3 regions of the Rhizobium sp. GW821-FHT14E12 genome follow, and region 1 is predicted to be linked to each of the others. Evidence: predicted binding sites of a transcription regulator. Region 1 holds the regulator's gene; each other region holds the start of a gene.
What was found. Region 1 encodes PhoB, which activates phosphate uptake and scavenging genes when phosphate is short. Its sites were predicted from a motif close to TGTCATNNANCTGTCAT; they were not measured.

Region 1 (10,550 bases):
CTGTGCGCCATTTATGGACTGCGCGCCATCGCGCCGCGTTTTCGCGCCCGCAATCGGGTGGAGCAGGTCATTCTCGGCGGCCTGATCGTTGCCTCGTCGATTGCCGTGCTGACGACGCTCGGCATCGCGGCCTCGATGCTGTCGGAGGCGGCCCGTTTCTTCAACATGGTGCCCGCCGCCGAATTCTTCTTCGGCACAGTCTGGGATCCGCGCTTCACCGGCGCCGGCGCGCAAACGACGGGCACCTTCGGCCTCATCCCGCTATTGGCCGGAACACTCTACATCAGCCTAGTCGCCATGCTGGTCGCGGTTCCCGTCGGGCTGTTCGCCGCCATCTACATGGCCGAATATGCCTCGGCCCGCGTACGCTCCCTTGCCAAGCCGATGCTCGAAGTGCTGGCCGGTATTCCGACCATCGTCTATGGTTTCTTCGCGCTCGTGACCGTCGGACCTTTCCTGCGCGATATCTCCGCTGATATCAACGGCCTGCTGACGGGCAATTATGCGAGCTTCATCGAGGCGCAGAGCGTCCTGACCGCAGGCTTCGTCATGGGCGTCATGCTGATCCCCTACGTCTCCTCGCTCTCCGATGACATCATCATGGCGGTGCCGCGCTCGCTGCGCGACGGCTCGCTCGGCCTCGGTGCGACGCGATCGGAAACGGTCAAGCGCGTTCTCCTGCCGGCAGCCCTTCCGGGCATCGTCGGCGCGCTGCTGATGACGGCTTCGCGGGCACTCGGCGAGACGATGATCGTCGTTCTCGCGGCCGGCGTCGCCGCCCGCATGCAGTTCGACCCCTTCGAGCCGATGACGACGGTCACCGTGAAGATCGTTAACCAGTTGACCGGCGATCTCGAATTCACCTCGCCGCAGACATTGGTCGCCTTCGCGCTCGGCATCACGCTCTTCTGCCTGACACTCTGCCTCAATGTCTACGCACTCTACATCGTCCGCCGCTACAGGGAGCAATACGAATGAGCGATGTCGTATTCTCCGCAAAGCCGCCGATCCCGCGCGGGCTGACGCCCGGCGCACCGGCGCGGCGCGATATCGGCATCAAGCGCCGTTACGCCGCCGAGCGCCGGTTCCGTGCCTATGGCATCGCCGCCGTCACATTCGGCCTTGTCTTCCTCATCGCTCTGGTCTCGACCGTGGTGCGCCACGGCTATACCGCCTTCGTACAGACCTCGATCACCCTGCCGATCGAGTTTGCCGAGAAGGCGATCGATCCGGCCGGCAAGCGCGCCAGCGATCCGAAGGTGCTGGTCGCGGCCAACTATCCGCTTCTCGTCCGCGATGCCCTGGTGAAGGCGCTCGACATCGATCCCGCCAATCGCGTGCTCGTGCGTGAGGCAACGGCGATGGTCTCGGACAGTGCGCGGAGCGTGCTGCGCGACAAGGTCATGGCCGACCCCTCCATCATCGGGAAAACGGTGAAGATCACGCTGCTTGCCGGCGCCAATATCGATTCCGCCAACAAGGGGCAGATTGACCTGACGGCGAATGAGACGGACCGCAAGGTCTCCGACCGGCAGCTCGGCTGGATGAAGCAGCTTACCGCCAGCGGCGCGCTCCATAAGGCGTTCAACAGCGGCCTGTTCCTGTCCGGCAATTCCAGCCGTCCGGAAGCGGCCGGCCTCGGCGTCGCGCTGATCGGTTCGCTCTATCTGATGCTCACCGTGCTGGTGCTGGCACTGCCGGTCGGCGTCGCCGCCTCGATCTATCTCGAGGAATTCGCGCCGAAGAACCGGCTGACGGACCTGATCGAGGTCAATATCAACAATCTCGCCGCTGTGCCGTCGATCGTCTACGGTCTGCTCGGCCTCTCGGTCTTCATCAATGTCATGGGCCTGCCGCGCTCGGCTTCGCTGGTCGGCGGGCTGGTGCTGAGCCTGATGACGCTGCCGATGATCATCATCGCCACGCGCTCGGCGCTGCGCGCCGTGCCGCCGTCGATCCGCAGCGCAGCGCTTGGTCTCGGCGCCTCGCGCATGCAGGTGGTGTTCCACCATGTCCTTCCGCTCGCCATGCCGGGCATCCTGACCGGCACGATCCTCGGGCTGGCGCATGCGCTCGGCGAAACCGCGCCGCTGCTCTTGATCGGCATGGTCGCCTTCGTCGCCAATTATCCGACGTCGCCGCTCGATCCGGCGACCGCCCTGCCGGTGCAGATCTACATGTGGGCGAGCGAAGCCGAGCGTGCCTTTGTCGAGCGAACCTCCGGGGCCATTATCGTCCTGCTCTTCTTCCTTGTTGCGATGAACATCGGAGCCATCTTGCTGCGCCGTCGCTTCGAGCGGCGCTGGTAGAGGGAGAAGACGGAATGAACATGATGACGGAAGCCGCAGGCGAGAAGGCATTGGCCAGGAAGATGACGACGATCCCCTACAAGATGATCGGCCAGGACGTCTCGGTCTATTATGGTGACAAGCGCGCCCTGTTCGGTGTGGACCTGAACATCCGCGTCAATACGGTCACCGCGCTGATCGGCCCTTCCGGCTGCGGCAAATCCACCTTCTTGCGCTGCTTGAACCGGATGAACGACACGATCGATACCTGCCGCGTCACCGGCAAGATCACGCTCGACGATCAGGATATCTATGACAGCGCCATCGATGTCGTGGAGCTGCGTGCTCGCGTCGGCATGGTGTTCCAAAAGCCCAATCCCTTCCCGAAGTCGATCTACGAGAACGTCGCCTACGGCCCGCGTATCCATGGGCTGCATCGCTCCAAGGCCGATCTCGACCATATCGTCGAAACCAGCCTGCAGAAGGCCGGTCTCTGGGGCGAGGTGAAGGACCGGCTGCTGGAAGCCGGCACCAGCCTGTCGGGCGGCCAGCAGCAGCGCCTCTGCATCGCCCGCGCCGTCGCCGTCAGCCCGGAAGTCATTCTCATGGACGAGCCGTGCTCGGCGCTCGATCCCATCGCCACGGCCAAGGTCGAGGAACTGATTCACGAGCTGCGGGAAAACTTCACGATCGTCATCGTGACGCATTCCATGCAGCAGGCCGCCCGCGTCTCGCAACGCACCGCAATGTTTCACCTCGGCCATTTGGTCGAGGAGAACGATACCGATAAGATGTTCACCAATCCCGACGATTTCCGCACGCAGGATTACATCATGGGCCGTTTTGGTTGATGATATCCCGCGCGCGGCTCCCTTCACACGTTTCACCCTGAGGATAGAAAAATGGTCTCCACTCACATTCTCTCTGCCTATGACGAAGACCTGAAGTTCCTGACGCGCCGCATTGCGGAAATGGGCGGTCTGGCGGAGCAGATGGTCAGCGACAGCGTCCGCGCCCTGGTGCATGGCGATGCCGCCCTTGCACAGAAGGTCATTTCCGACGACGTCGTCCTCGACCACGCCGAACGCGAAGTCGGCGACAAGGCGATCGTCACCATCGCGCGTCGCCAGCCGATGGCGGCCGACCTGCGCGAAATCATGGGCTCCATTCGCATCGCCGCCGATCTGGAGCGCGTCGGCGACCTCGGCAAGAACACCGCCAAGCGCGTCATCGCCGTGCAGGGCCACGGTGTTCCGCGCCGCCTGGCGCGCGGCATCGAGCATCTTTCCGAACTGGCGCTCAGCCAGCTCAAGGAAGTGCTCGACGTCTACACGACCCGTTCGCCCGACAAGGCCGTCTCGATCCGTGAGCGCGACGAGGAAATCGATGCGATGTACACCTCGCTCTTCCGCGAGATGCTGACCTACATGATGGAAGATCCGCGCAACATCACCACCTGCACGCATCTTCTCTTCTGCGCCAAGAACATCGAGCGCATCGGCGACCATGCCACCAACATCGCCGAGACGATCTATTACATGGCGACCGGCAGCCAGCCGGAAGGCGAGCGCCCGAAAGACGATACCGCCAACACCGTCGGTGCGGTGACGGAATAACGAAGACGCCAAGAAAAGGAGACCAGAGACGCATGGTTCCGAGAGTTGCTGTTGTAGAAGACGAAGAAGCGCTCAGCGTTCTGCTGCGCTATAATCTTGAGGCTGAAGGCTTCGAGGTCGACACCATTCTGAGAGGCGACGAAGCCGAGCTTCGCCTCCAGGAGCGCATCCCCGATCTTCTGATCCTTGACTGGATGCTCCCCGGCGTGTCCGGTATCGAACTCTGCCGCCGGCTGCGCATGCGGCCGGAGACCGAGCGCCTGCCGATCATCATGCTCACCGCCCGCGGCGAGGAAAGCGAGCGCGTGCGCGGCCTTTCCACCGGCGCGGACGATTATGTCGTCAAGCCGTTCTCGACGCCGGAGCTGATGGCTCGCGTCAAGGCGATGCTGCGTCGCGCCCGTCCGGAGGTTCTCTCCACGGTGTTGCGCTGTGGCGACATCGAACTGGACCGCGAGACCCATCGCGTTCACCGCAAGAGCCGCGAAGTGCGGTTGGGGCCGACCGAATTCCGCCTGCTGGAATTCCTGATGGCTTCGCCGAGCCGCGTCTTCTCGCGGTCGCAGCTCCTCGACGGTGTCTGGGGACATGACATCTATGTCGACGAACGCACCGTCGACGTCCATGTCGGACGTCTGCGCAAGGCGCTGAACTTCTCCAATATGCAGGATGTCATCCGCACCGTTCGCGGCGCGGGTTATTCCATGGAAGCCTGAGCGGGAAACCGGTCAGTCATCCAACATAGCGGCGGAAACAGAAAACGGGCCTTTCGGCCCGTTTCTTTCATTTCGGCTATGGGGCATCTCAACCGCGGGGTTGAGCCGCCGGCCGGCGCCGTTCATGCACCGGCTGGTAGGCCATGCGCTGATGGTAGCCGCAATAGGGCGATGCATCCGGGCTGTCGTTGCCGCAGAAATGGAAGTCATCCTTCAGCGGATCGCCGACCGGCCACTTGCAGGTGCGCTCGGTGAGTTCCGTCAGGCCGAGGCGGCGCGAAATCGGAACAACCACATTGGCGGCCGGACGATATTCGATCTCATTGACCGTATCGATCTCGACTTCTTCCTTGAGCATCGTCGCGCCCTGCTGACGGGTAACCGTGCGGGTTGCAACGCGCGAGGCGTAGTTCGGTGCGCGCGGCGCCGAGGTGTTGCGCTTCTGCGCTCGGGCGGCCGTCGCCGTGCCGCCGGCCTTCGCTCGGCCCGGCAGGCTCAAGCGATGCACCTTGCCGATGACGGCGTTACGACTGACACCACCAAGCTGCGCCGCGATCTGGCTCGCGCTCAAACCCTCGGACCACAGCTTCTTCAGCTTCTCGACGCGTTCGTCTGTCCAATTCATGCCCTGTCTCCGCTGTCGCGTTTCCGATGGCAGAATCCTTCACCATTGCCTCGCATTAGGGCGAGGCGCGAAACGCTTAAAAATTGTGGTGACTAGTTCCGCCGCATGCAGTCTAGTAATTGGGGTTTAACCTAGTGTGAGGCTGACTCCGTGACAAGACACGCATGATTCCTGGGGAATCGATTTCGGGGTTTTCCCCAACTTGCTTGTCCAAGCGTGGCATTTTTGCAATATTAGCAGTTGAAGACATACCTCTCGTCGAGAGGCGCTCTGCCGCGCCTGCTAAATCGCCTGTTTTGTTGACATTGCGGTGCAAAACATCAATAGTGCCTCAGCCGCCGCAAGGCGGCATTTTTGATTTTTCCGGGCCCGTTTCACTTGAAGGAAACGATTGGCCCTAAAAGTTGTGATCGAGGAGATACGGGCCATGGCTGAAACCGCGCCGCTTTATGACACCTATATGCGTGCTCCGCTGCGGTTTGAGCGAGGAGAGGGCGTATGGCTGTTCACGGAGACAGGCGAGCGCTATCTCGATTTCGCCGCCGGTGTTGCGGTGAATTCGCTTGGCCATGCACATCCCCATCTGGTTGCGGAACTGAAGGCGCAGGCCGATAAGGTCTGGCACCTGTCGAACCTCTATGAGGTGCCGGGCCAGGAGAAGTTGTCGAAGCGCCTGACGGAAGCCACCTTTGCCGACAAGGTGTTCTTCACCAATTCCGGTGCCGAGGCGCTGGAATGCGCGATCAAGACGGCGCGGCGCTACCAGTTCTCCAAGGGCCATCCCGAGAAATTCCATATCATCACCTTCGAAGGTGCCTTCCACGGCCGCACGATCGCGACGATCGCCGCCGGCGGACAGGAGAAGTATCTCGAAGGTTTCGGCCCGAAGGCACCGGGCTTCGACCAGGTGCCCTTCGGCGATCTCGACGCCGTGCGTGCCGCTGTCACCGATGCGACGGCCGGGATTCTCATTGAGCCCGTGCAGGGCGAGGGCGGCATCCGCCCCGCGACCAACGAGTTCCTGCGCGGCCTGCGCCAGATCTGCGACGAGCATGGCCTTCTTCTGATCCTTGACGAGGTCCAGTGCGGCGTCGGCCGTACCGGCAAGCTCTTTGCCCATGAATGGTCCGGCGTCACGCCCGACATCATGGCCGTGGCCAAGGGTATCGGCGGCGGTTTCCCGCTCGGTGCCTGCCTTGCGACGGCGGAAGCCGCTTCGGGCATGAAGGCCGGCACGCATGGCTCGACCTATGGCGGCAATCCGCTCGCCATGGCAGTCGGCAATGCCGTGCTCGATATCGTGCTGGCTGATGGCTTCCTGCAGCATGTGCGCGACATCGCACTGGTCTTCCGCCAGGGCCTGGCTTCGCTTCAGGATCGTTTCCCCGATATCATCGAGGATGTCCGCGGCGAGGGCCTGATGCTCGGCATCAAGGCTGCCATTCCGCAGGCGGAGCTGTTGCAGGCAATCCGCGCCGAGCATCTTTTGGGCGTGCCGGCCGGCGACAACGTCATCCGTCTGCTGCCGCCGCTGGTGGTGACTGCAGAGGAAGCGCGCGAAGGCATTGCCCGCATCGAACGCGCGGCAGAATCCGTGCGCGCCGCTCGCGTCAAAAAGTCGGCCTAAATCCAGCGCCCGCTGTCGGGGCGTTTCTGCCCCACGCGGGCGTTGTTGTTTTCTAGAGTACAGGTAGGAACATGGCTTCTCCGAAACACTTTCTCGATCTCTCGGCCGTCGCGGCTGCCGATCTGCGCAGCATCATCGATGATGCCATCGTGCGAAAGCAGGCGCTAAAGGCGGGCACGGCCGACAAGCCGCTTGCCGGCAAGATGCTGGCGATGATCTTCGAGAAACCCTCCACCCGAACCCGCGTTTCCTTCGATGTCGGCATGCGCCAGCTCGGTGGCGAGACGTTGTTCCTGTCAGGCACCGAGATGCAGCTTGGCCGGGCTGAGACGATCGGCGATACGGCGAAGGTGCTGTCGCGCTATGTCGACGCCATCATGATCCGCACGACGGAGCATTCGCGTCTATTGGAGCTGGCCGAACATGCGACCGTGCCGGTCATCAATGCGCTGACCGATGACACGCATCCCTGCCAGATCATGGCTGACATCATGACCTTCGAGGAGCATCGCGGCCCGATCAAGGGCAAGACCATTGCCTGGACCGGCGACGGCAACAATGTGCTGCATTCGCTGATCGAGGGGGCCGCCCGCTTCGACTATCGCATGAACATGGCCGTACCCCTTGGTTCCGAGCCAAAGGATCACTATTTGAACTGGGCCCGCAACCAGGGCGCCGAAATCATGCTCTCGCATGATGCCGACCGTGCGGTCGCTGGCGTTGATTGCGTGGTAACCGATACCTGGGTTTCCATGAATCAGGAACACCGGGCTCGCGGTCACAACGTCTTCCAGCCCTATCAGGTCAACCAGGCTTTGATGGCACAGGCCGGCAAGGACGCTTTGTTCATGCATTGCCTGCCTGCGCATCGCGGGGAGGAAGTGACGGATGAAGTGATCGATGGTCCGCAATCCGTTGTTTTCGATGAGGCGGAAAACCGCCTTCATGCGCAAAAGTCGATTCTTGCTTGGTGCCTGGGCGCGATCTGAGGATATAGAACCGCGAGTTTGATGCCGCGGGCGCAGTAGGAGTATAGCAATGGCGGAAAGTGCAGCCTCGCTGGGTCAATTCGATTTTGCCGGCGACGATCATGTCGTTCCCTTTCAGGTCGAAGGTCTTGATGTGCGCGGCCGCGCCGTGCAGCTCGGGCCTTTGCTGGACGCAATTCTCGCCCGGCACAATTATCCGGCCCCCGTTGCCCGGCTTTTGGCCGAGGCCGTGGTGCTGACCGTCTTGCTCGGCACCTCGCTGAAGTTCGAGGGCAAGTTCACCGTGCAGACCAAGGGCGACGGACCGGTCGATCTTCTGGTCGCCGATTTCGCCACGCCGGAAAATGTCCGCGCCTATGCCCGCTTCGATGAAGAGGCGCTGGCAAAGGCCGTGGCCGCCGGCGAAACCGAGCCGGAGCAGTTGCTCGGCAAGGGCGTGCTCGCCTTCACTATCGATCAGGGTCGCTACAGCCAGCCCTATCAGGGGATCGTGGCGCTTGACGGCGCCTCGCTCGAAGAGATCGCCGGGACGTATTTCCGTCAGTCGGAACAGATCCCGACCCGCGTTCGCCTGGGTGCCGCCGAACTGTTCGATCGCGACGAGGCCGGCAAGCCGCGCCATCGCTGGCGGGCGGGCGGGCTGATCGCGCAGTTCCTGCCGGAAGCACCGGAGCGCATGCGCCAGCCGGATCTGCATGGCGGCGACGGCGATAGCAATCCGCGCCATCATGTCGAGGACGACGCCTGGGAGGAAGCCCGGTCATTGGTCGAGACGATCGATGCCGACGAACTGACCGACCCGCAGGTCGGCACCGAACGTCTGCTGTTCCGTCTCTTCCACGAGCGTGGCGTGCGCGTCTATGAACCGAAGGCGGTTTTCGATCGCTGCACCTGTTCGCGCGACAAGCTGAAGGGCGTGTTGCAGGGCTTTTCCGCCGAGGAAATCGAGGTGAGCCAGGAGAATGGCGAAATTGCTGTCACCTGCGAGTTCTGCTCGACCACCTATCGCTTCGAAGTCTCCGAGGTAAAGGAAGCCTGATCGGGCTTAGTTCAGCGTCCGCAGCAGGTTGGGCGTATCCAGCGAGAAGGCGGGGATCTTGACGTGAAAGAGTTCCCCGTCGTCCGTCTCCATCTGATAATGGCCGAACATCATGCCCGATGGCGTATCGAGCGGGCAGCCTGACGAATATTCGTAGGTATCGCCGGGGCCAAGTCGTGGCTGTTCGCCGACGACGCCAGGTCCGGTCACTTCGTCCACCAATCCGTTCTGATCGGTGATGTGCCAATAGCGCGTCACCAGCCGGACATTGACCGTGGAGTGGTTGGAAATGACGATGCGATAACCCCAGACATAGCGGTCGTCATCCGGATCGGATTGCTCCTCCAGATAAAAAGGTTCGACGACGACTTCGATATCCCGTGTTAGAGCGCGATACATGCCTGACACCTTGGTCATTACTCCGAAACGTCGTGCGTTCCAATAAACGCACATCGGACGCTCCAGCATTTTAAGTCTAGGGCATCTGCTCCGCTTTCCATGATCCCACGAAAGCGGGACATCTAGCGGTATCCTATACACAACCTGATCCGTCAAGGAACGGATCGGTGAAAACCCCTATAACGGGTAAATCATACGGCTTTTCAGGGACTAAGGCTAGTTCCAAGGGTTAATTGGCCTTGGCCTAAGCTATCCGGCATGCCTATTGTCAAGGCAAGCCGCCCCGCCCGAACGAGATCCGGGCGGGTTTGGATGACAAAACTCAGGCCGAAACCTGCGCCAGCGCGCGGGCGAAATCCTCGACCAGATCGTCACCGTCCTCGATGCCGGCCGAGAGGCGCACGGTGCCTGGCGAAATGCCGAGTTCGGCGCGGGCCTCGTCGGTGAGGTTCTTGTGCGTGGTGGTGGCCGGATGGGTGATCAGGCTCTTCGAGTCGCCGAGATTGTTGGAGATCTTCACGATCTCCAGCGCGTTCTGCAGCTTGAAGGCCGCTTCCTTGCCGCCCTTCAGTTCGAAGGCCACCAGCGTCGAGCCGCCGGTCATCTGCTTGGCGATGATATCGGCCTGCGGGTGGTCCTTGCGGCCGGGATAGATCACCTTGGCGACCTTGCCCTGATCGGCCAGAAAATCGGCGATCTTGGCGGCGTTTGCCGTCTGCTGGGCGACACGCAGCGGCAGCGTCTCGATCCCCTTCAGCAGCGTCCAGGCGGTAAACGGCGACATGGCCGGACCGGTATGGCGGAAATAATCCTGCAGGTTCTCGTCGATCCACTGCTTGTCGGAGAGGATGATGCCACCGAGCGAGCGGCCCTGGCCGTCGATATGCTTAGTGGCGGAGTAGACGACGATATGGGCACCGAGTTCCAGAGGCTTCTGGAACAGCGGCGTCGCAAAGACGTTGTCGACCACGACCTTGGCGCCGATCTGGTTGGCGAGCTTGGCAACGGCGGCAATATCCACCACTTCCAGCGTCGGGTTGGTTGGGCTTTCCAGGAAGAAGACCTTGGTGTTCGGCCGGATCGCCTTTTCCCAGTTCTCGGTGAAGCGACCGTCGACCAGCGTGCATTCGATGCCGTATTTCGGCGCCAGCGTCTCGACGACCCAGCGGCAGGAGCCAAACAGGGCGCGGGCGGCAACGATGTGATCGCCGGCCTTCAGCTGGCAGAGAATAGCCGCGGTGACGGCGGCCA
Region 2 (10,550 bases), on a different contig from region 1:
AACACGGGAATGGCGAGCGGCAGCACAAGGATCGACACCAGCAAGCCGCCGCGCGGCAGGGCGACGGCAACGGCGGCACCGACCGCGCCGATGAAGGTGATCGCCGGCGTGCCGACGAGGAGAGTCAGGGCCGTCGCGCCGATCGCCATCTCGTTCATGTTCATGAAGAGCCCGAGCAGCGGCGAGGCGATCACCAGCGGCAGGCCGGTCGCCACCCAATGCGCGGCGCATTTGGTCAGTACCGTCAGCACCAGCGGCGTTTCCTGCATCACCAGCAGATCGAGCGACCCGTCATCACGTTCGGCCTGGAACAGGCGGTCGAGGCCGAGCAGGGCGGAGAGCAGCGCGCCGATCCAGACGATGGCCGGGCCGATGCGCGACAGCAGCTTGAGGTCGGGGCCGACGCCGAAGGGAATGACGGCGACGACGGTCAGGAAGAAGAGAATGCCGATGAGGGCGCCGCCGCCGGCGCGGACCGAGAGTTTGAGATCGCGGAGGAAGAGGGCGGTCATGCGGCGAACTCCTTGATTTCATTATCGACGGAGATCGCGGTTTTGCCCCTCACCCTAGCCCTCTCCCCGCAGGCGGGGAGAGGGGACGATGGAGCCAACCAAGCCCCTTCGCCCCGTGAAACGGGGAGAAGGTGGACTTGAGCGGTTACGCTTTGCGAAACCGTGAAAGGACGGATGAGGGGCCATGTGGGACGTATGGTCATCCCCAAACCCCCTCACTCACTCCGGCAAACCCCGTCATCCGCATCTCCCGCGCATTCTCCAGTCTCAGCGGCTGATGCGTTGCCGCGAGCACGATCCCTCCCGCAGTCTGATGCGAGGCGATCAGCTCCGAAAGCAGCCGGTCCGCCGCCGTATCCAATGCCGCCGTGGGTTCGTCGAGGATCCAGATCGGGCGATAGGCGACCAGCAGTTTGGCGAAGGCAATCCGGCGTTGCTGGCCGGCGGAGAGGTAGCCGAAGGGGAGGTGGGTGATGTTGGCAAGACCGACGGCTTCGGCTGCGTCCTCGATCGCAAGACCGGCGCCGCCCTTGATGTCGCCAAGAAACTCTTTCCAGAATGTCAGGTTCTCCGCAACCGTAAGTTCGGATTTCATCGCATTGCGGTGTCCGAGATAGTGGCTGGCTTCCCCTGGCTGACGGTCCGATTCTCCTTGGGAATCCGTGAGAATCACCCGGCCCTTTTCCGGTCGCAGCAGGCCGGCGACGACACGCAAAAGTGTTGATTTCCCCGAGCCGTTTCGGCCCGTGAGGATCAATGCCTCGCCACCGCCCAAGTCAAAGGAAACGTTCGCGAAAATCAGGTCCTCGCCCCGCCTTGCGGCCAGGTTTTCAGCGCTTAGATACATCAGCTTAGGCTTTCCCCGTTTTCGTTGTCGCAGTGCGAAAAAAATCTCGAATTTTGCGCTCGGCCACTCTGGCAAGTCTTTACGAAATTATCTATAAGACCGGCAACCACGCCAGCGGTCGGCGTGAATTTCATCCTAGCGCCGAACATAAGGTGTTTTGCCTTACGTGCGGACAGCGGAAATGGCCGTACCCGCATCCTGATGTGCATAAAGTGCATAGGCGTTCGCACGACTGTGTTGGCTATCAGAAACGGGGTATCTCGTGTCTAAATCTCTTGACAGTTTCAATTGTCGGTCCACGCTTAACGTGGGCGGAAAAGACTATGTCTATTTCAGCCTGCCCAAGGCCGAGGCCAATGGTCTGCCTGGTGTCGCCAAGCTTCCCTATTCGATGAAGGTGCTGCTGGAAAACCTGCTGCGCTTCGAAGACGGGCAGACGGTCACCAAGGAACACATCCTTGCCGTTGCCGAATGGCTGGTCAACAAGGGCACCGTCGAGAATGAAATCGCCTATCGCCCGGCGCGCGTGCTGATGCAGGACTTCACCGGCGTTCCCGCCGTGGTCGATCTCGCGGCCATGCGTGACGCGATGGTGTCGCTCGGCGGCGATCCTGAAAAGATCAACCCGCTCGTTCCCGTCGATCTCGTCATCGACCACTCGGTCATCGTCGACGAATTCGGCACGCCGCAGGCTTTTGCCCGCAACGTCGAGCTGGAATATGAGCGCAACGGCGAGCGTTACCGCTTCCTGAAGTGGGGCCAGCAGGCGTTCAAGAACTTCCGCGTCGTTCCTCCGGGCACCGGCATCTGTCACCAGGTGAACCTCGAATATCTCGGCCAGACCGTCTGGACGAAGGAAGAGGACGGCGAGACGATCGCCTATCCCGACACCTGCGTCGGCACCGATTCGCACACGACCATGATCAACGGTCTCGGCGTTCTCGGCTGGGGCGTCGGCGGTATCGAAGCTGAAGCCGCCATGCTCGGCCAGCCGGTCTCCATGCTGCTGCCGGAAGTCATCGGCTTCAAGCTCACCGGCAAGCTCAAGGAAGGCGTCACGGCGACCGACCTGGTGCTGACCGTCGTGCAGATGCTGCGCAAGAAGGGCGTCGTTTCCAAGTTCGTCGAATTCTTCGGCCCCGGCCTCGATGCGCTGCCGCTCGCCGACCGCGCCACCATCGGCAACATGGGTCCGGAATATGGCGCGACCTGTGGCTTCTTCCCGGTCGACAAGGAAACGTTGAACTATCTCAACATGTCCGGCCGTACGAAGGATCGTATCGCGCTGGTCGAAGCCTATTCGAAGGCGCAGGGCATGTGGCGCGACAATGACGGTGCCGATCTCGTCTTCACCGACACGCTCGAACTCGAGCTTAGCGACGTTGTGCCGGCCATGGCCGGCCCGAAGCGCCCGGAAGGCCGCATTCCTCTGGAAAACATCGCCTCCGGTTTCGCCGGCTCGCTGGAAACCGAATACAAGAAGCCCGGCCAGCTTTCGAACCGCTATGCGGTCGAAGGCACGGATTTCGATCTCGGCCATGGTGACGTGGCGATCGCCGCCATCACCTCCTGCACAAACACCTCGAACCCGTCGGTGCTGATCGCTGCCGGCCTTCTCGCCCGCAACGCCGTTGCCAAGGGCCTGAAGAGCAAGCCGTGGGTCAAGACGTCGCTCGCGCCCGGATCGCAGGTCGTCGGCGAATATCTCGCCAAGTCCGGCCTGCAGGCCGATCTCGACAAGCTCGGCTTCAACCTGGTCGGCTTCGGCTGCACCACCTGCATCGGCAATTCCGGCCCGCTGCCGGCACCGGTCTCGAAGACGATCAACGACAAGGGCCTGATTGTATCAGGCGTTCTCTCCGGCAACCGCAACTTCGAAGGCCGCATCTCGCCTGACGTCCAGGCCAACTACCTGGCGTCCCCGCCGCTCGTCGTCGCCTATGCACTCGCCGGCACGGTGCAGCTGGATCTGACCAGCGAACCGATCGGCGAAGACCAGGACGGCAAGCCGGTTTTCCTCAAGGACATCTGGCCGACCTCGCATGAAATCCAGGAATTCATCCTGAAGTATGTCACCCGCGAACTCTACGAATCCAAGTACGCCGACGTCTTCAAGGGCGATGCCAACTGGCAGGCCGTGCAGATTCCTCCGGGCCAGACCTACGCCTGGGACGACAATTCGACCTATGTGCAGAACCCGCCTTACTTCGTGGGCATGGGCAAGACCGGTGCCGGCATCTCCGACATCAAGGGTGCCCGCGTTCTCGGCCTCTTCGGCGACAAGATCACCACCGACCACATTTCTCCGGCCGGTTCGATCAAGGCTGCTTCGCCGGCCGGTTCCTACCTGCTCGGTCATGGCGTCGGCGTTGCCGACTTCAACCAGTACGGCACGCGTCGCGGCAATCATGAAGTGATGATGCGCGGCACGTTTGCCAACATCCGTATCCGCAACCACATGCTCGGCCCGAACGGCAAGGAAGGTGGCTACACCATCCACTATCCGTCCAAGGAAGAGATGTCGATCTATGACGCGGCCATGCAGTACAAGGCCGAGGGCGTTCCGCTCGTCATCTTCGCCGGTGTCGAATACGGCAACGGCTCGTCGCGCGACTGGGCTGCCAAGGGTACCAACCTGCTTGGCGTGCGCGCCGTCGTCGCCCAGTCCTTCGAGCGTATCCACCGCTCGAACCTGGTCGGCATGGGTGTCATCCCCTTCGTCTTCGAGGACGGTACCACCTGGGCCACCCTTGACCTCAAGGGCGATGAAGTCGTCTCGATCGAGGGCCTGGAAGATATCAAGCCGCGCGAGCGCAAGATCGCCAAGGTCACCTACGGCGACGGCACGGTCCGCGATATCCCGATCATCTGCCGTATCGATACGCTGGATGAGGTCGTCTACGTCAACAATGGCGGCATCCTGCAGACGGTTCTGCGCGATCTCGCTGCCTGATCGGCATTAAAGCCATCTTTGGACGCCGCCGGGGGATTTTCTCCGGCGGCGTCATGTTTTTCACGGTGATGTGTTCGGTGTGGCAGCCTCAGGGCTTGCTCTCACCCCATCGTGACTTTGCGTCATCGCGCTTAGCTATTATCTCTTGTTTCAGATTTATCAGGCTTGATGAGAGCTTTACGGATACCCTGGAAAGCGGCAAGCGATTTCAGGGTGCTGTATCGGCTTTGGCCTTCAGCGTCTGAGAAAGAGGTATAACGGCATGCGCCTTCGATTTTCGGTTCCACTTCTGGCAGGCATCGCGCTCGCGAGTTCGCTGCATGCGCAGGAGCTTGCCAAGATCAAGGGGGTTGTCGAGCTCTTCACGTCTCAGGGCTGTTCGTCCTGCCCGCCGGCGGATGCCGCGTTTCGCAAGCTGATCCGGCAGGGCGACGTCGTAGCGCTCGCCTATCACGTCGACTACTGGAACTATCTCGGCTGGAACGACACGATGGCGTCCAAGGACAATACGGCACGCCAGTATGCCTATGCGCGGACGATGGGCCGCAGCGGGGTCTATACGCCGCAGGCGATCATCAACGGCCGCGATCATATGAGCGGCGCGGACTTCGATGGCATCAATGTCAAGCTTAATGACTTTCAGCATCAGGGCAAAGGCCTAACGGTTTCGGTGAATGCCGCGATGAAGGGCGATGAGCTGGAGATCAAGATCGGTGCCGGTCAGGGCAAGGCCAATGTGGTCGTCGCCTATTTCGACAAAGAACAGCTCGTCTCCCCGAAGGGCGGCGAAAACAACGGTCAGCAGATCGCCTATCTGCATGCGGTTTCGGATGTCGAGACCGTCGGCATGTGGGATGGCAAGGGAATGAGTGTGGTCCTGCCCGCCAATGTCCTGGACAAGGACGGCCGGCGCGGTATGGCGGTTCTGCTGCAATCCTCCACGTCGTCGGGAGATCCGGCGGCGATCATCGGCGCGACCGTGCTGACGATTGGGTCTGACGGCTGATTGGCCCTTCCCGTAGTAGCTGGAAGTTCTTTGTTACTGAAAATCACTCGATTTCGGCTTGGGGCGAAAAGCGTCCCTATTTTGGCTGACGCCAAAAAGGGGAGGTGCCCGGCGAGGACGCATTCGGGGCTGGGGTTCGGTCGACGCGCCCCCGGCCGGGCCGTTTGGCGCGGCGGCGCCAAACAACACCCAATAGGTCCGGAAAATGGGGCGTCGTTTTGACTGAAATGCGGCGGCGCGGAGATGCTTTCCTCCGGCGTAAAAATTCGTGAGCAGCCGCCGGTCTTGCAATTTGGTGCGGCTGAGGCAAACTGTCATCCTCTTGTCATGACCAGCCCCTGGGGGATTGATGACTGATCAGCCGGATTTGCGACACGGTGAAAGCCGTTCCGCCGACACCAATTCTTCCGTCGTCGTTGATCTCAGAGAATACAAGCAAAGCCGGGATCCGCTGCCCGTAACCTTCCATCGCCGGGAGCTGGATGCGATCCTGTGGATCTACGGCCGCATGGTCGGCGAGGGTGAATGGCGCGACTATGCCATCGACCATCTCGGAGACAAGGCGGTCTTTTCCGTCTTCAAGCGCTCCGGCGAACTACCGCTCTTCCGTATCGAGAAAAACCCGAAGCTCGCCGCCAAGCAGGGCGCCTTCAGCGTGGTCAACACCAACGGCATGATCCTGAAGCGCGGCCATGAGCTGAGCCAGGTGCTGAAGGTTTTCGACAAGCAGCTGAAGCTGGTGGAGAAGTGACCGCGATTATCTCCGGCAATCGACCCCGGCTGTGATCAGCAGCTCGGGGACAAACGAAAAGCCCCGCCGATGAGCGGGGCTTTGTGTAGCGACAGATAGCGCCGAAATCAGAACTTCAAGCCCACACCCAGGTTTATCGACTGCTCGGTGAGGTCGCTCTTCACGCCCTGCAATTCCTTGCTGCCGAAATCGCTGTAGCGGTATTCCGCGCGGGCGAAGATGTTGTTGGTGAAGGCATAGTCGACGCCGGTGCCGGCCGTCCAGCCGCTGAAGATGACCTTGCCGTCGCCGGAACCGGGAACATCGGCGAAGCCGCGCGCGGCGGTCCATCCGGCCGCGCCGTAGATCAGCAGGTTGTCGAAAGCGTAACCGACCCGTCCGCGAACTGCGCCCGACCAATCGGTGCCAACGCTGGATGCATTGGCGACGGCCTTGTTGTTCCAGTTGTAGTCGATATTGCCGTCGATGCCGACGACGACCTTGTCGAACTGATAGTTGTATCCGAAGAAATTGCCAAAAAGGCCGCCCTTGAAGTCTTCGGACTGGTCGCCACTGCCGAACTTGAAGCTGCCCTTGGTGATTGCGCCGCCGCCGTGGACACCGAGATAGGGACCGGACCAGGTGAAGACTGAAGCCGGAGCGGAAGCGGCAACGGGCTCCTCAGTCAGATCAGCGGCAACCGCGGAGGTCGAGGCCAGCGCGAGCAGGGCGGGAATGAGCAGATATTTCATATATATTTCCTTCTATAAATCATATGTGCCAATGCGATGCCCGCAGGTTGCGGCGTGCGATCCTGCCTCAACGCGAGGGAAAACGAATCTCTGAACAGGTCGGGGAATCGGCGGTTGCGGAGCGTTATCGCCGTCAAAATAGCGAATCGAATGTTGCCGTGGCTGCTTTAATGTTGAGAAATGTTGCGGGATCGTATCCGACTCGTCTCCGGACACCGGGATCGTCTGGAGCTTTCGCACCAGCCCATTGTTATCCGGCCGGCCCGGCGCCTTTTCTCCAGGGGAAAAGGAGAGGCAGCCTTACTCGCTGAACAGCGTCCCGGGATAGGTCGAGGGATCGGGGTCGGTTTCCGTGCCTTCGCCGAGCGCTTTCTGCATCAGCATCGTGTCCAGCCAGCGGCCGTGCTTGTAGCCCGTGCCTTTGAGCAGGCCCGTCTCCGTGAAACCGGCGGCGCGGTGAAGGGCGATGGAGGCGGGTGCGGCACCGCCGATGACGGCGATCATCTGCCGGAAGCCGAGAGCTTCGCACTCCTCCACCAGCTTCGCCAGCAGCAGCTTTCCGAGGCCGCGACCGCGTGCTTCCGGAGCCAGATAGATCGAATCCTCCACCATCCAGCGATAGGCCGGTCGTGTGCGGAAGGCGGACGCATAGGCGTAGCCGAGAACTTTTCCGCTCTCATCCTCGGCGACGATGTAGGGGTAGCTCTTGCCCCTGATCGCCTGAAAACGGCTCGTCATCTCCGCCTCGTTCGGCGGGACGAGCTCATAGCTTGCCGTGCCGTTGAGAACGGCGTCGCGATAGATGGCGGTAATCTCGGGGAGGTCGTTTGGGGCGGCCTGGCGAAGGCGGGAGAACATCTGGGTTTATTGCCTGATCTGCGGTTTGAAGACCCGATATAAAATCGCGCGCGCAGGTTAGGCAAACAGAAAAGGCGGCCGAGGCCGCCTTTTCGAACTTTCATTCAGCTCGCTGCAATTATTTGCGGTTGCCCATGAACTGCAGCAGGAACATGAAGAGGTTGATGAAGTCGAGGTAGAGCGACAGGGCGCCCATGATGGCCTTGCGGCCAGCGACCGTTACGTCGTCGGCTTCGTAGTACATTTCCTTGATCCGCTGCGTATCGTAGGCGGTCAGGCCTGCGAAGATCAGCACGCCGATCACCGAGATGGCGAACTGCATGGCGGACGAAGCCAGGAAGATGTTGACCAGCGACGCGATGATCAGGCCGAAGAGGCCCATCATCAGGAACGAACCCATCGCCGACAGGTCACGCTTGGTCGTGTAGCCGTAGAGCGACAGCGCGCCGAAGGAGGCGGCGGTCACGAAGAAGGTCTGCACGACGCTCTGGCCGGTGTAGATGATGAAGATCGACGACAGCGACAGGCCCACCAGCGCGGCGTAGACCCAGAAGGTCGTCGTCGCGGCGGCCACGCTCATGCGGTTAACCCGAGCCATCAGGAAGAACACCATCGCCAGTGGAGCGAAGATCACCACCCACTTCAGCGGGCTCTGGTAGATCGCCTGGCCGAAGGCCGTGATCTGGCCGTCGGAGAAGGAGAGCGAGAATGCGAAATAGGCGGCCAGACCCGTGATCGCCAGACCCAGCGCCATCAGGTTGTAGACCTTGAGCATGTAGGCTCGAAGGCCCTCATCTATCATCGCACCGGTCTGCGCGCCTGCTTGCGGCGTCCGGTTTTGGTAATTGCGAAAGTCAGCCATGTTTTCCTCTTTTAAGCTCCGATATGATTACGGTGTCGGGCGATTTCGTCCCAGGCGCCGCTGCGGAGCTCCAGCATGCCTACGCAGAATATGAGGCTTTCAAGGCCTTTACACAAGGCCCATGCGGCTGGGGCGAAGTTAAATCGATGTAATATCGGGCCGTTTCGCGGTGAAGAGCCACGGCCCGATCGGGGTTCATAATTCGCGCAGAACGGGCGCCGCCTTCTGGCCGAGCACGCGCCAGGTGCCAATAAGACCGATGCCGACCGTCAGCAGCAGCGCGATGACAAGCGTCGAAAAGGCGACGTCGGGAAGGAAGGTCGACGGTAGCTTCATGATGCGGCTGACGACATACCAGGCCGCCGTCGAGCCGGCGAGGAGTGCGAAGACGGCGGTGGCGGCCCCGAGGATCAGATATTCGTAGCTGAAGGCGCGGATTAGCATGGCCCGCGTGGCGCCAAGCGTCTTCAGCACCACCGCATCATGCGTGCGGGCGCGGTTGCCCGCCGCCAGAGCGCCGGCAAGCACCAGCACGGAGGCGATGAGCGCGACGGAGGCCGCGGCGCGGATCGCGGTGGCAAGCTGACCGACCAGCGTGTTGACGATATCGAGCGCGTCCTTGACGCGGATGCTGGTGATCGTCGGGTAGGTGTTGGTAACGTTCTTCAGGATCGCGGCTTCCTGCGCCGAGGTGGCGGAAGGGTCGGTCAGGGTCGCCAGCCAGGCATGCGGCGCGCCCTTGAAGGTGTTGGGCGAGAAGATCATCACGAAATTGATCGACAGCGACTGCCATTGGACCTTGCGGAAGCTGGCAACCTTGGCCGTCACATTGCGGCCGAGTACGTTGACGGTGAGTTTGTCGCCGAGCTTCAGGCCAAGCGCCTTGCTTTCCTCGTCCGAGAAGGAGACCAGCGGTTCGCCGCTATAGTCCTTGCCCCACCATTCCCCTTCCGTGAGGGCGGCGTTCTCCGGCATGGTTTCGGCATAGGTGATGCCGCGATCGCCGCGCAGCACCCATTGGCCGGCCGGCGGCACCTTTATCTTGCTGACGTCTTCGCCGTTGAAGGCGACGATGCGGCCGCGCAGCATCGGCGCTTCGACGAGCTTGCCCTCCGGCGCCTGGGCCTGCACGACCTTGCGGAAGCCGTCGAGTTCCGAGCTTTGGATATCGACGAAGAAGAAATTCGGCGCCTGTTCGCTCATGCGTCCGGTCAGCTGCTGGCGCATGTTGCCGTCGATCAGCGTCAGCGTCACCAGAAGCGCCAGGCCAAGGCCGAGCGACAGCACGACGGAGGCGGTCAGCGCGCCCGGCCGATGGATGTTGCCGATCGCCAGCCGCAGGGCCGGTGAGTGTACGCGCGGGCTGCGGCGGGCAAGCCAGGAAAGTAGCGCGGCGACGGCACGAAGCACGACGAAGGCACCCGCGATCGAGACGATGAAGACGACGGCGATGCGGCGGTCATAGGCGGTGTAGATCGCAAGGGCTGCAAGGATCGCCATCAGCAGGCCGGCGGTCAGCAGATAGGGCCAGCCGGGCAGACGGCGCGCTTCGAAGCCCTGTTCTCGGAAGAGCGCGGTTGCCGGCACTTCGCGGGCATGACCGAGCGGCGGAATGGCGAAGGCGAGCGTCGTCAGCAGGCCGAAAAGGGCAGCCAGCGCCAGCGGGCCGGGATAAAGTTGCGGCGCGGTGGAGATCGGCAGGAATTCGGCCATGAATTGCGAGGCCAGCATCGGTGCGATGGCGCCGAATACGAGGCCGATGACGACGCCGGCAAGCGCGATCAGGGCGATCTGGATTAGGTAGATCATCACCACGACGAAGGCCGGCGCACCGAGGCATTTGAAGGTGGCGATGGTGGTGCGCTTGGCGTCGAGGAAGGCGCGCACGGCATTGGCAACGCCGACACCGCCGACGATCAGGGCGGTGAGGCCGACCAGGGTCAGGAATTGCGAGAAACGGGTGATGTTGTCGGCAAGCGCCGGGGCTGCCCGATTGCTGGTCTGGACCGACCAGCCGGCCTGCGGAAAGG
Region 3 (10,550 bases), on a different contig from region 1:
CGCGGCATGCCTACGCCCATGATTTCATCATGGCACAGCCGCAGGGCTACGACACGCCGGTCGGCGAAAACGGCGTGACGCTCTCCGGCGGCCAGCGGCAGCGGCTGTCGATCGCCCGCGCGCTGGTGCGCAACGCGCCGATCCTCCTGCTCGACGAAGCGACGTCGGCGCTCGATACCGAGTCGGAAGCCGCCGTGCAGAAGGCGCTGGACGAAGCCATGAGCGGCCGCACGGTCGTCGTCATTGCGCACCGCCTGTCGACGGTCGTTCGGGCCGAGAAGATCATTGTCATGCAGAATGGGCGCGTCGTCGAAGAGGGCAACCACGAGACGCTTGCAGAGGCCGACAATGGCCTTTACGCTCGCCTCAACAACCTTCAGCGACCGGCCGTTACCGGCAATTCCCGCAAATAAGACGATAGAGACGACATGAGCGACGATGCGATGAAGCTGGTGGTGGTTGGCGCGGCAGGCCGCATGGGACAGGCGCTGATCCGCCTCATCCACGCTACCGAGGGCCTGACCCTGCATGCCGCCGTCGCGCGTCCGGGCTCCGCCTTCATCGGCAAGGATGCCGGCGAGATCGCCGGGCTGGGGCCGATCGGCATTCCCGTCACCGACGACCCGCTATCAGCCTTCCTGCATGCCGACGGCGTCATCGACTTCACCACGCCGGCAACCAGCGTCACCTTCGCCGACCTCGCCGCTCAGGCGCGCATCGTCCACGTCATCGGCACCACAGGTTGCTCGGCGGAAAACGAGACCAGGTTCAAGGCCGCCGCCCGACACGCCCGCATCGTCAAGTCGGGCAATATGGGCCTCGGCATCAACCTCCTGAGCGTCCTTGTCGAGCAGGCCGCGCGGGCGCTTCCCCCGGCCGATTGGGACATCGAAGTCCTCGAAATGCACCACAAGCACAAGGTCGATGCGCCCTCGGGTACTGCGCTGCTGCTCGGCGAAGCGGCAGCCAAAGGACGCGGCATCGATCTTGGCGATCATTCCGTCCGGGTGCGCGACGGCTTTACCGGACCGCGCCCGGCAGGATCGATCGGCTTTGCCACACTGCGCGGCGGCGCCGTCATAGGCGATCACTCCGTCATCTTTGCCGGCGAAGGCGAGCGCCTGACGCTGTCCCATAGCGCCGGCGACCGGTCGTTGTTTGCCCGCGGCGCGCTTCAAGCGGCTCTCTGGGCGCGCGACAAGAAGCCCGGCCTTTATTCCATGCTCGATGTCCTCGGGCTTTCCACACGTTGATACGATACCGGAGCGGTTCAGCACGAAACTGCTGAACCGCTCCAACCTTTTGTTCTTACGCAATTCCGGACGGAAAACCGCTACGCACTTTTCCTGGAATTGCTTTACCAAGGAGGAATATTTCATGAGCGGTACTCTCGTCCTCGTTCGCCATGGGCAGAGCGACTGGAATTTGAAGAATCTCTTTACCGGCTGGAAGGACCCCGACCTGACTGAGCTCGGTGTTGAAGAAGCCAAGACCGGCGGCAAGGCGCTTGCCGATTACGGCATCAAATACGATATCGCCTTCACCTCGGATCTCACCCGCGCTCAGCACACGCTGAAGATCATCCTCGATGAAGTCGGTCAGCCTGGCCTCGAAACCATCAAGGATCAGGCGCTGAACGAGCGCGACTATGGCGATCTCTCCGGCCTCAACAAGGACGACGCCCGCGCCAAGTGGGGCGAGGAACAGGTGCATATCTGGCGCCGTTCCTACGACGTGCCCCCGCCCGGCGGCGAAAGCCTGCGCGATACCGGCGCCCGCGTCTGGCCCTATTACCTCACCGAAATCCTCCCGCGCGTACTCGCCGGCCAGACGGTGCTCGTTGCCGCCCACGGCAATTCGCTGCGCTCGCTCGTCATGGTCCTCGACCGCCTGACCAAGGAACAGATCCTGGCGCTTAACCTCGCGACCGGCGTGCCGATGGTCTACAAGCTCAACGCCGACTCCACCGTCGCTTCCAAGGAAGTGCTCGGTGATATGTCCGGCGCGCATTGAGCGGCTTTTAGTCTTTCTATCAATGAGCCGGGGAGATTTGTTCTCCCCGGCTTTTTTATGATCAATTCTCGATCGTGAACCGCACTCGATCCGCGGCAAAGCGTGAAATCGAATATTGCACCGGCACGCCATCGAGATCGGCATTGAGGGCGCGGGTGGTCATGATGATGGCGCCGGGGGAGAGCTCGAGGTCGGCGAGATCGCCTTCTTCCGCATGGGCCGCAGTGATTTCCGTGACGACACGCACATAGTCGGCCACGCCGAGTTCGCGGAAGGCCTTGGTGATCGAACCGGTGGCCTTGTAGATCTCGGCGATGTCGGCAAAACGATCGGCAGGGAACCAGCTCGTGGCGCGCGATACCGGGCGATGATCGGCCCGGCCAAGCGTTTCCAGCCGAACGACAGCCGCGCCGGGTTCCAGCTTCAGCCAGCGGGCCACCTCGGCATTGGCGATTTCATCGCTGGTCGCCACCAGCATACTGCTGGACTCCCGGACCTGGTCACCGATCCCTTGCGAAAACCGCGTCCGTTTCGAGATCGGGAAATTCAGCCGTTCCTTGCGCTCGATCAGGGTGCCCCGCCCCTGCACGGCACGGACGATGCCTTCCTGCCCCAGGGCCGCCAACGCGCTGCGGACGGTGTGCCGGTTCACCCCGAATTGCAGCGCCAGCGCCGTTTCCGGCGGCACCATGCCCGTTTCGTCGAAATCGCCCTGATTGATCGACGCGCGGATGCGGTCGGCAATCTGCCGCCAGAGCGCCACGCCCGTCTGCCTCTGTACCTTCTGCCCCGCCATATTTCTCGCTTACCCTGTCATACGCTTGTCACGTCGCCCCAATAGATATAAAACATACCTTGTATGGTTGTCTATATCAATAGACATTTTGAGGATGGCGGGATGAATTCAGCACAGAGACAAGAGGCAGCCGCGCAGGAGCGCCAGGAACGTAAGCGCACGGCGGACCTTCTGGCGCGGGCCGAGCGCGACGAGCTCGACGCAGCCTGGGAAGCATTGTCCGACAAGCCGGCTATCCAACCCGTGCGCGGGCCGGAAACCGGGCTCGTCATGGTGCGTGGACGTATCGGCGGCGGCGGTTCGCCCTTCAATCTCGGCGAGGTCACGGTGACGCGCGCCACCATCAGGCTCGCCTCCGGCACGGTCGGCCACGCGCATGCGCTCGGTACCGACCGCGAGAAGGTCCGGCTGGCGGCGATCTTCGACGCGCTCTGGCATCAGCCGGCCACCAAGGATTTCGTCGAAAAGGCGATCCTGCTGCCGATCACCGAGCGGATCGCCGGACGGGATCGCCAACGAGCAGAAGAGACCGCCGCCACCCGCGTCGATTTCTTCACCATGGTCCGCGGAGAAGACTGATGACCCTTTCCGATATCTCCACCATACCTGACAACGACGCCCTGACCGGCGGCTTCGCCAACCCGGTCTTCGACGCGCAGAGCGTCTTCAAGATGATGATGGACGCGATGGCGCGGCCGGGAACCCTGCAGACGGTCACCTCCGACATCGCGCCTCCAGCGCCCCTCGGCATCGCCGCCGGCGCCATTGGGCTCACCCTTTGCGACCATGATACGCAGGTCTGGCTGTCGAGCGGCCTTGCACGCTCCGCAATGCCGGAATGGCTCGGCTTCCACACCGGCGCGCCGGTGACAACGGAAAAGCTCGAAGCCCGCTTTGCCTTCGTCGAAGCCGGGGTGGTACTCGCCTCGCTCAACCAGTTCGACGTCGGCACGCAGGAATATCCAGACCGCTCGACGACGATCCTACTGGAAATCACGAGCCTCGAGGGCGGCAAGGAGCTGGCGCTTTCCGGCCCTGGCATTGCCGACATCAACATGATCGCGCCAATCGGCCTGCCGGACACGTTCCTGCGCTTCTGGAACGATAATCGCGCGCTCTTCCCGCGCGGCGTCGACCTCGTTCTGACGGCGGGACGGCAATTCCTTTGCCTGCCGCGCACCACCAAGATCATCGCGACGGAGATCTGACGCATGTATGTTGCCGTAAAAGGCGGCGAAGCCGCCATCGCCAATGCTCACCGGCTACTGGCCGATCGTCGCCGTGGCGACCGTTCGCTGCCGGCCCTCGGCATCGACCAGATCGTCGCGCAACTGGCGCTCGCCGTCGACCGCGTCATGGCCGAAGCCTCGCTTTATGACCGTACGCTGGCGGCACTGGCCGTGCGCCAATCGCGCGGCGACATGATCGAGGCGATCTTCCTGCTGCGCGCCTACCGCACGACGCTGCCGCGCTTCGGCTATTCCCAGCCGCTGGATACGGCGGCGATGAAGATCGAGCGCCGCATCTCCGCCACCTACAAGGACCTGCCGGGCGGCCAGCTTCTCGGCCCGACCTTTGATTATACCCATCGCCTGCTCGACCCGGGCCTGCTCACCGACGAGCCGGTGGACGAGCCGATGCAGCGGTCGGCGGAAGAGGGCCGCGTGATACGCGTCTCCGAGATCCTGGCCGAGGAAGGGCTGATCGAGGGCGACGGCGACATGCCGATCGACCACGAAACCGGCGACCTGACGCGCGAGCCGATGGAATTCCCGATGACCCGCGACCTGCGCCTGCAGGCGCTCGCCCGCGGCGACGAGGGTTTCCTTCTGGCACTCGGCTATTCGACGCAGCGCGGCTATGGCCGCAACCATCCCTTCACCGGCGAAATCCGCATCGGCGAAGTCGAGGTCGAACTCGATGTACCGGAACTCGGTTTCGCCGTGTCGCTCGGCAACATCCAGGTGACCGAATGCCAGATGGTCAACCAGTTCAAGGGTTCGGCCAAGGCGCCGCCGCAGTTTACCCGTGGCTACGGCCTGGTCTTCGGCCAGAGCGAGCGCAAGGCCATGGCGATGTCGCTGGTCGACCGGGCGCTGCGCGCCGAAGAGCTTGGCGAGGATATCGTTGCGCCGGCCCAGGACGAGGAATTCGTCATCTCCCATTCCGACAACGTGCAGGCGACCGGCTTCGTCGAACATCTGAAGCTGCCGCACTATGTCGACTTCCAGGCCGAACTCGACCTGGTGCGCCGCATGCGCCGCGACTTCGAGGCCGCCCGCGACGGCGGCAAGGATCCCCTGACGGAGGCAGCCGAATGACCGAACTCGCCACCTACAACTTCGCCTATCTCGACGAACAGACCAAGCGGATGATCCGCCGCGCCATCCTGAAGGCGATCGCCATTCCCGGCTATCAGGTGCCCTTCGCCTCGCGCGAAATGCCGATGCCCTATGGCTGGGGCACCGGCGGCGTGCAGTTGACGGCGGCAATCATCGGGCCGGACGATGTCCTGAAGGTCATCGACCAGGGCGCCGACGACACGACCAACGCTGTTTCCATCCGCGCATTCTTTCAGAAAGTCGCCAATGTCGCGGTCACCACCCGCACGGAAGAGGCGACCATCATCCAGACACGCCACCGCATCCCGGAAGCCAAGCTTGGGCCTAACCAGGTGCTGGTCTATCAGGTGCCGATCCCGGAACCGCTGCGCTTCCTCGAACCGCGCGAGACCGAAACCCGCAAGATGCATGCGCTCGAGGAATACGGCCTCATGCATGTAAAGCTCTACGAGGATATCGCCCGCAACGGCCGTATCGCCACCACCTATGCCTACCCGGTCAAGGTCGCCGGTCGCTATGTGATGGACCCGTCGCCGACGCCGAAATTCGACAATCCGAAAATGCACCTGTCGGATGCGTTGCAGCTTTTCGGCGCCGGCCGCGAGAAGCGCATCTATGCGGTGCCGCCCTATACCGACGTGGTCAGCCTCGATTTCGAGGATCACCCCTTCGAAGTGCAGCGCTTCGACAAGCCCTGCGCGCTCTGCGGCGCCGAGCAGGTCTATCTCGATGAAGTGATCCTCGACGATAAGGGCGGACGGATGTTCGTCTGCTCCGACACCGATTTCTGCGAAGACCGCCGCGCCCACGGCCATGTCGGCATCATGCTGGCACCAAATGGGCTGGCACCAAATGCGCAGGCACCCAATCAGGAGGCCGCCGAATGAGCGACACACCACTCCTCAAGGTCAAGAACATCTCGAAATTCTACGGTAGCCGCATCGGGTGCCGCGACGTCTCCTTCGATCTCTGGCCCGGCGAAGTGCTGGCCATCGTCGGCGAAAGCGGCTCGGGCAAGACCACCTTGCTCAACTGCATCTCGACACGGCTGCTGCCGACCACCGGCAGCGTCGAATACCACATGCGCGACGAAACCTATCGCGATCTCTTCCGCATGAACGAGGCGGAGCGCCGCTTCCTGATGCGGACCGACTGGGGCTTCGTTCATCAGAACCCCGCCGACGGCTTGCGCATGACGGTCTCGGCCGGCGCCAATGTCGGCGAGCGGCTGATGGCGATCGGCAACCGTCATTACGGCAATATCCGCGCCACGGCGGTCGACTGGCTGGAACGCGTCGAGATCGACGCCGACCGCATCGACGACCAGCCGCGCGCCTTCTCCGGCGGCATGCGCCAGCGCCTGCAGATCGCACGCAACCTGGTGACCGGCCCGCGCCTGGTATTCATGGACGAGCCGACCGGCGGCCTCGACGTTTCGGTGCAGGCACGCCTGCTCGACCTTGTGCGCGGCCTCGTCAACGATCTCGGCCTGTCGGCGATCATCGTCACCCACGACCTCGCCGTCGCCCGCCTGCTGTCGCATCGCATGATGGTGATGAAGGACGGCTACGTCATCGAGCATGGTCTGACCGACCGCGTGCTCGACGATCCGCGCGAACCCTATACGCAACTGCTCGTCTCTTCGATCCTGCAGGTCTGAGGAAAAACCATGGCAACCCCCCTCGTCGTTTCCGAAGTCTTCAAAAGTTTCACCATGCATCTGCGCGACGGCATTCGCCTGCCTGTCGTCGCCGATGTCTCCTTCTCGGTCGCAGCCGGCGAATGCGTCGTGCTCGGCGGCCCCTCCGGCATCGGCAAGAGCTCGCTCTTGAAGATGATCTATGGCAACTACGCCGTCGACGCCGGCCAGATCCTGGTGGCGCACAAGGACAGGATCACCGATCTCGCCACCGCCGATCCGCGCACCGTGCTCGAGGTTCGCCGCCATACCATGGGCTATGTCAGCCAGTTCTTGCGCACCGTGCCGCGCGTGGCCGCCATCGACGTCGTTGCCGAGCCGCTTCTGGCGCGCGGCGTGGCGCTGGCTGATGCTCGGCAAAGGGCCGGTGCCCTGCTCGCCCAGCTCAATCTGCCGCAAGAGCTCTGGCAGCTGCCGCCCGCCACCTTCTCGGGCGGCGAGCAGCAACGCGTCAATATTGCCCGCGGCTTCATCACCGACCACGCCATTCTCCTGCTCGACGAACCGACCGCCTCTCTCGACGCCCGGAACCGCGCCGTCGTGGTCTCGATGATCGAGGAGAAGAAAAAGGCCGGCGTTGCCCTGCTCGGCATCTTCCACGACGAGGAGGTGCGCGAAGCGGTCGGTAGCCGGATTCTCGACGTCTCCCGTTTCTCGCCCAGAAAGTCCGCCGCATGAGCCGCCAACTGGGCGAAACGCCCTTCATCAGCCCGACCGCAACCGTCAAGAACTCGACGTTCGGCCGCTATACCGAGGTCTCCGACCGTTGCCGCATCGACGAGGTCGAGATCGGCGACTACTCCTATATCATGCAGGACGGCGCCGTCTGGTGCGCGACGATCGGCAAGTTCGTCAACATCGCGGCCAGCGTCCGCATCAATGCCACCAACCATCCGACATGGCGGGCGACGCTGCATCACTTCACCTATCGCGCCGCCGATTATTGGCCGGATGCCGATATGGAAACCGACTTCTTTACCTGGCGGCGCGAGAACCGCGTCGTGATCGGGCATGACGTCTGGATCGGACACGGTGCTACCATCCTGCCGGGCGTCACGGTCGGCAATGGTGCTGTCATCGGCGCCGGCGCCGTCGTTTCCAAGGATGTCGCGCCCTATACGATCGTCGGCGGCGTGCCGGCAAAGCTCATCCGCGAGCGCTTCACCGCCGAGGTTGGTGCCCGCATGGACAAGCTGTCCTGGTGGGACTGGGATCACGCCACCTTGCGCACGGCGCTGACGGATTTCCGCGCCCTTTCCGCCGAGGATTTTTTGATCCGCTACGGCGCATGAGGACGTTTTTCGCCGATATGGGGCTTGCGCCGGCCGACTGAGGATCTAGCGTCTGGCGACCCTTTGAGACCAGATAGTCGAGGGAGACGCCGTCATGGCAAAGCAGTTCGAAAGCATCGATGACCGGCTGCGCGACTTCATTGCCCGGCAGCATATCTTCTTCACGGCGTCGGCGACCGCGGAATCCCGCGTTAACGTTTCGCCCCGCGAGACGCTGTGCCTGCGCATCATCTCACCCAATACCGCCATCTATCTCGACCGCACCGGCAGCGGCAACGAGACCTCGGCGCATATGAAGGCCGACGGGCGGCTGACCATCATGTTCTGCGCCGTCGCGGGGCCGCCGATGATTTTGCGCCTCTATGGGCGCGGCCGGATCATTCACAGGACATCGGCTGAATATCGGGAGCTGCTGCATACACACTATGCCGGCGAAGAACCGCTCGGCGCGCGCCAGATCGTCTGGCTGGATATCGACCTCGTCCAGACCTCCTGCGGCTTCGGCGTGCCGCTCTTTTCCTATGAAGGCGAAAGGCCGAGCCTCGATCAGTGGGCCAAGGCCAAGGGGCCTGATGGTATCGAGGAATACCGGCGGGAAAAGAACGTCCGCAGTATGGACGGTCTGCCGACGGGTTTATTTGACGCCGACAGCAACTAATGCGGCCCGACTGAATCATCCCACTGCACCAATAGCGGGGGATTGTAACAACACTTACACAAATCTGACATTGGAGCTTCATGAAGCGGGACTAATGCGTTGCCTATACTTGGCGCACAGCCGCTCGAAATTCGGTTTCGAGGCAAGGCACCTGCGCCTGTTCATAGTTAGTCGCGCGACGTCAATGCTTGCTGCGATCCAAAGCAGCGGCGAAAGGGAAAGCTTCATGTTCGAGCTCAAGAATGTCTCGCGCCGGTTCGGAAACAAGCTTGCTGTCGATTCCGTGACGCTGGACATTCCGCAAGGACAGATGGTCGGCGTCATCGGCCGCTCGGGCGCCGGCAAGTCCACGCTGCTGCGCATGATCAACCGCCTCGCCGATCCGACCTCCGGTTCGATCCATTTCGCCGGCACCGAAGTGTCCAAGCTGAGCGGCCGGGCGCTGCGCAGCTGGCAGCGCGATTGCGCCATGATCTTTCAGCAGTTCAACCTGGTCCCGCGCCTCGACGTGCTCACCAACGTCATGCTTGGCCGCCTCAACCAGCGCTCGACCGTGATGAGTCTCCTGTCCGTCTTCACCCGCGAGGAGCGTATCGAGGCGATCGCGGCGCTGGAACGCCTCGGCATCGAGCAGACCGCATTGCAGATGGCCGGCACGCTGTCGGGCGGCCAGCAGCAGCGCGTCGCCATCTGCCGCGCCCTGATGCAGCAGCCGAAGATGATGCTCGCCGACGAGCCGATCGCCTCGCTCGACCCCCTCAACGCCAAAATCGTCATGGATGCGCTGCGCGATATCAACGAGCGCGAAGGCATCACCGTCATCACCAACCTGCACACACTGGATACGGCCCGCAACTATTGCGAACGCATCGTCGGCATGGCCGCCGGCCGCGTCGTCTTCGACGGCAAGCCCTCTGACCTGACGGCCGCCGCCGTCAAGGAAATCTACGGCACCGACAGGGACGGCGCCGGTGTCGACGAGACGATGACGTCGACCGCCATCAACATTCCCGATCCGGCCGCGCAAGCCGCGGCACATGCATCCGCCGGCCCGCAACCGCTGGCACTGGCCGGTCCCTGAGGGGGAGCCGGCCGCGATCGAAAGCCCGCGTCAAGGGCGCATTTCTTTCAGACCGAAGACATCCGGGGACACACCGGTTAACCAGGAGACGAACCCATGTTGAAGAAGACCCTTCTTGCAGCCACGGCGCTTCTCGCGCTTGCTGGCGGCGCTGCCGCTCAGAACCTCAAGGAATTCCGCGTCGGTATTCTCGGTGGCGAAAACGAAGCCGACCGCCTGCGCAACTATGCCTGCCTCTCCGACCACCTGAAGAAGGAATTCGGCTTCGAGAAGGTATCGCTGTTCCCGGCCGCCGACTATGACGGCGTTATCCAGGGCCTGCTCGGCGGCACGCTCGACTTCGCCGAACTCGGTGCTTCCGGCTATGCAGCCGTCGCCATCAAGGACCCGAAGGCCGTCACCCCGATCCTGACCACGCAACAGGCAGACGGCTCGACCGGCTATTACTCGATCGGTCTCGCTCTGAAGTCCTCCGGCATCAAGACCATCAAGGATGCCAAGGGCAAGAAGCTCGGCTATGCCGATCCGGACTCCACCTCGGGCTATCTTGTTCCGCTGACGCAGATCCCGAAGGACACCGGCATGCCGAACGACAAGTTCTTCGCCTCGACCCAGTTCAATGGCGGTCACGAAAACAACCTGCTCGCCGCCTATGACGGCAAGGTCGAC

Region 2: the regulator PhoB is predicted to act here: its motif matches at 5,631-5,647, upstream of AC1RO0_RS20230 (DUF2794 domain-containing protein).
Region 3: the regulator PhoB is predicted to act here: its motif matches at 2,825-2,841, upstream of phnF (phosphonate metabolism transcriptional regulator PhnF).

The regions. Positions count from the first base shown of each region.
Region 1 is NZ_JBXAPH010000006.1:217,714-228,263, reverse strand. Features, by position in the region: gene pstC (phosphate ABC transporter permease subunit PstC) at 1-978, shown strand, start outside; gene pstA (phosphate ABC transporter permease PstA) at 975-2,309, shown strand; gene pstB (phosphate ABC transporter ATP-binding protein PstB) at 2,324-3,139, shown strand; gene phoU (phosphate signaling complex protein PhoU) at 3,191-3,904, shown strand; gene phoB (phosphate regulon transcriptional regulator PhoB) at 3,937-4,620, shown strand; gene AC1RO0_RS22095 (GcrA family cell cycle regulator) at 4,709-5,245, opposite strand; gene AC1RO0_RS22090 (aspartate aminotransferase family protein) at 5,673-6,872, shown strand; gene argF (ornithine carbamoyltransferase) at 6,944-7,861, shown strand; gene AC1RO0_RS22080 (Hsp33 family molecular chaperone) at 7,911-8,900, shown strand; gene apaG (Co2+/Mg2+ efflux protein ApaG) at 8,907-9,299, opposite strand; gene AC1RO0_RS22070 (O-succinylhomoserine sulfhydrylase) at 9,622-10,550, opposite strand, start outside.
Region 2 is NZ_JBXAPH010000005.1:178,696-189,245, reverse strand. Features, by position in the region: gene ccmB (heme exporter protein CcmB) at 1-512, opposite strand, end outside; gene ccmA (heme ABC exporter ATP-binding protein CcmA) at 712-1,359, opposite strand; gene acnA (aconitate hydratase AcnA) at 1,622-4,312, shown strand; gene AC1RO0_RS20235 (DUF1223 domain-containing protein) at 4,575-5,318, shown strand; gene AC1RO0_RS20230 (DUF2794 domain-containing protein) at 5,668-6,069, shown strand; gene AC1RO0_RS20225 (outer membrane protein) at 6,177-6,800, opposite strand; gene AC1RO0_RS20220 (GNAT family N-acetyltransferase) at 7,101-7,658, opposite strand; gene AC1RO0_RS20215 (Bax inhibitor-1/YccA family protein) at 7,777-8,520, opposite strand; gene AC1RO0_RS20210 (ABC transporter permease) at 8,716-10,550, opposite strand, start outside.
Region 3 is NZ_JBXAPH010000008.1:237,336-247,885, forward strand. Features, by position in the region: gene AC1RO0_RS25225 (ABC transporter ATP-binding protein) at 1-413, shown strand, start outside; gene dapB (4-hydroxy-tetrahydrodipicolinate reductase) at 429-1,253, shown strand; gene AC1RO0_RS25235 (2,3-bisphosphoglycerate-dependent phosphoglycerate mutase) at 1,378-2,013, shown strand; gene phnF (phosphonate metabolism transcriptional regulator PhnF) at 2,075-2,809, opposite strand; gene phnG (phosphonate C-P lyase system protein PhnG) at 2,912-3,388, shown strand; gene phnH (phosphonate C-P lyase system protein PhnH) at 3,388-4,017, shown strand; gene AC1RO0_RS25255 (carbon-phosphorus lyase complex subunit) at 4,021-5,130, shown strand; gene AC1RO0_RS25260 (alpha-D-ribose 1-methylphosphonate 5-phosphate C-P-lyase PhnJ) at 5,127-6,038, shown strand; gene phnK (phosphonate C-P lyase system protein PhnK) at 6,035-6,811, shown strand; gene phnL (phosphonate C-P lyase system protein PhnL) at 6,821-7,528, shown strand; gene AC1RO0_RS25275 (DapH/DapD/GlmU-related protein) at 7,525-8,142, shown strand; gene AC1RO0_RS25280 (pyridoxamine 5'-phosphate oxidase family protein) at 8,237-8,800, shown strand; gene phnC (phosphonate ABC transporter ATP-binding protein) at 9,027-9,881, shown strand; gene phnD (phosphonate ABC transporter substrate-binding protein) at 9,978-10,550, shown strand, end outside.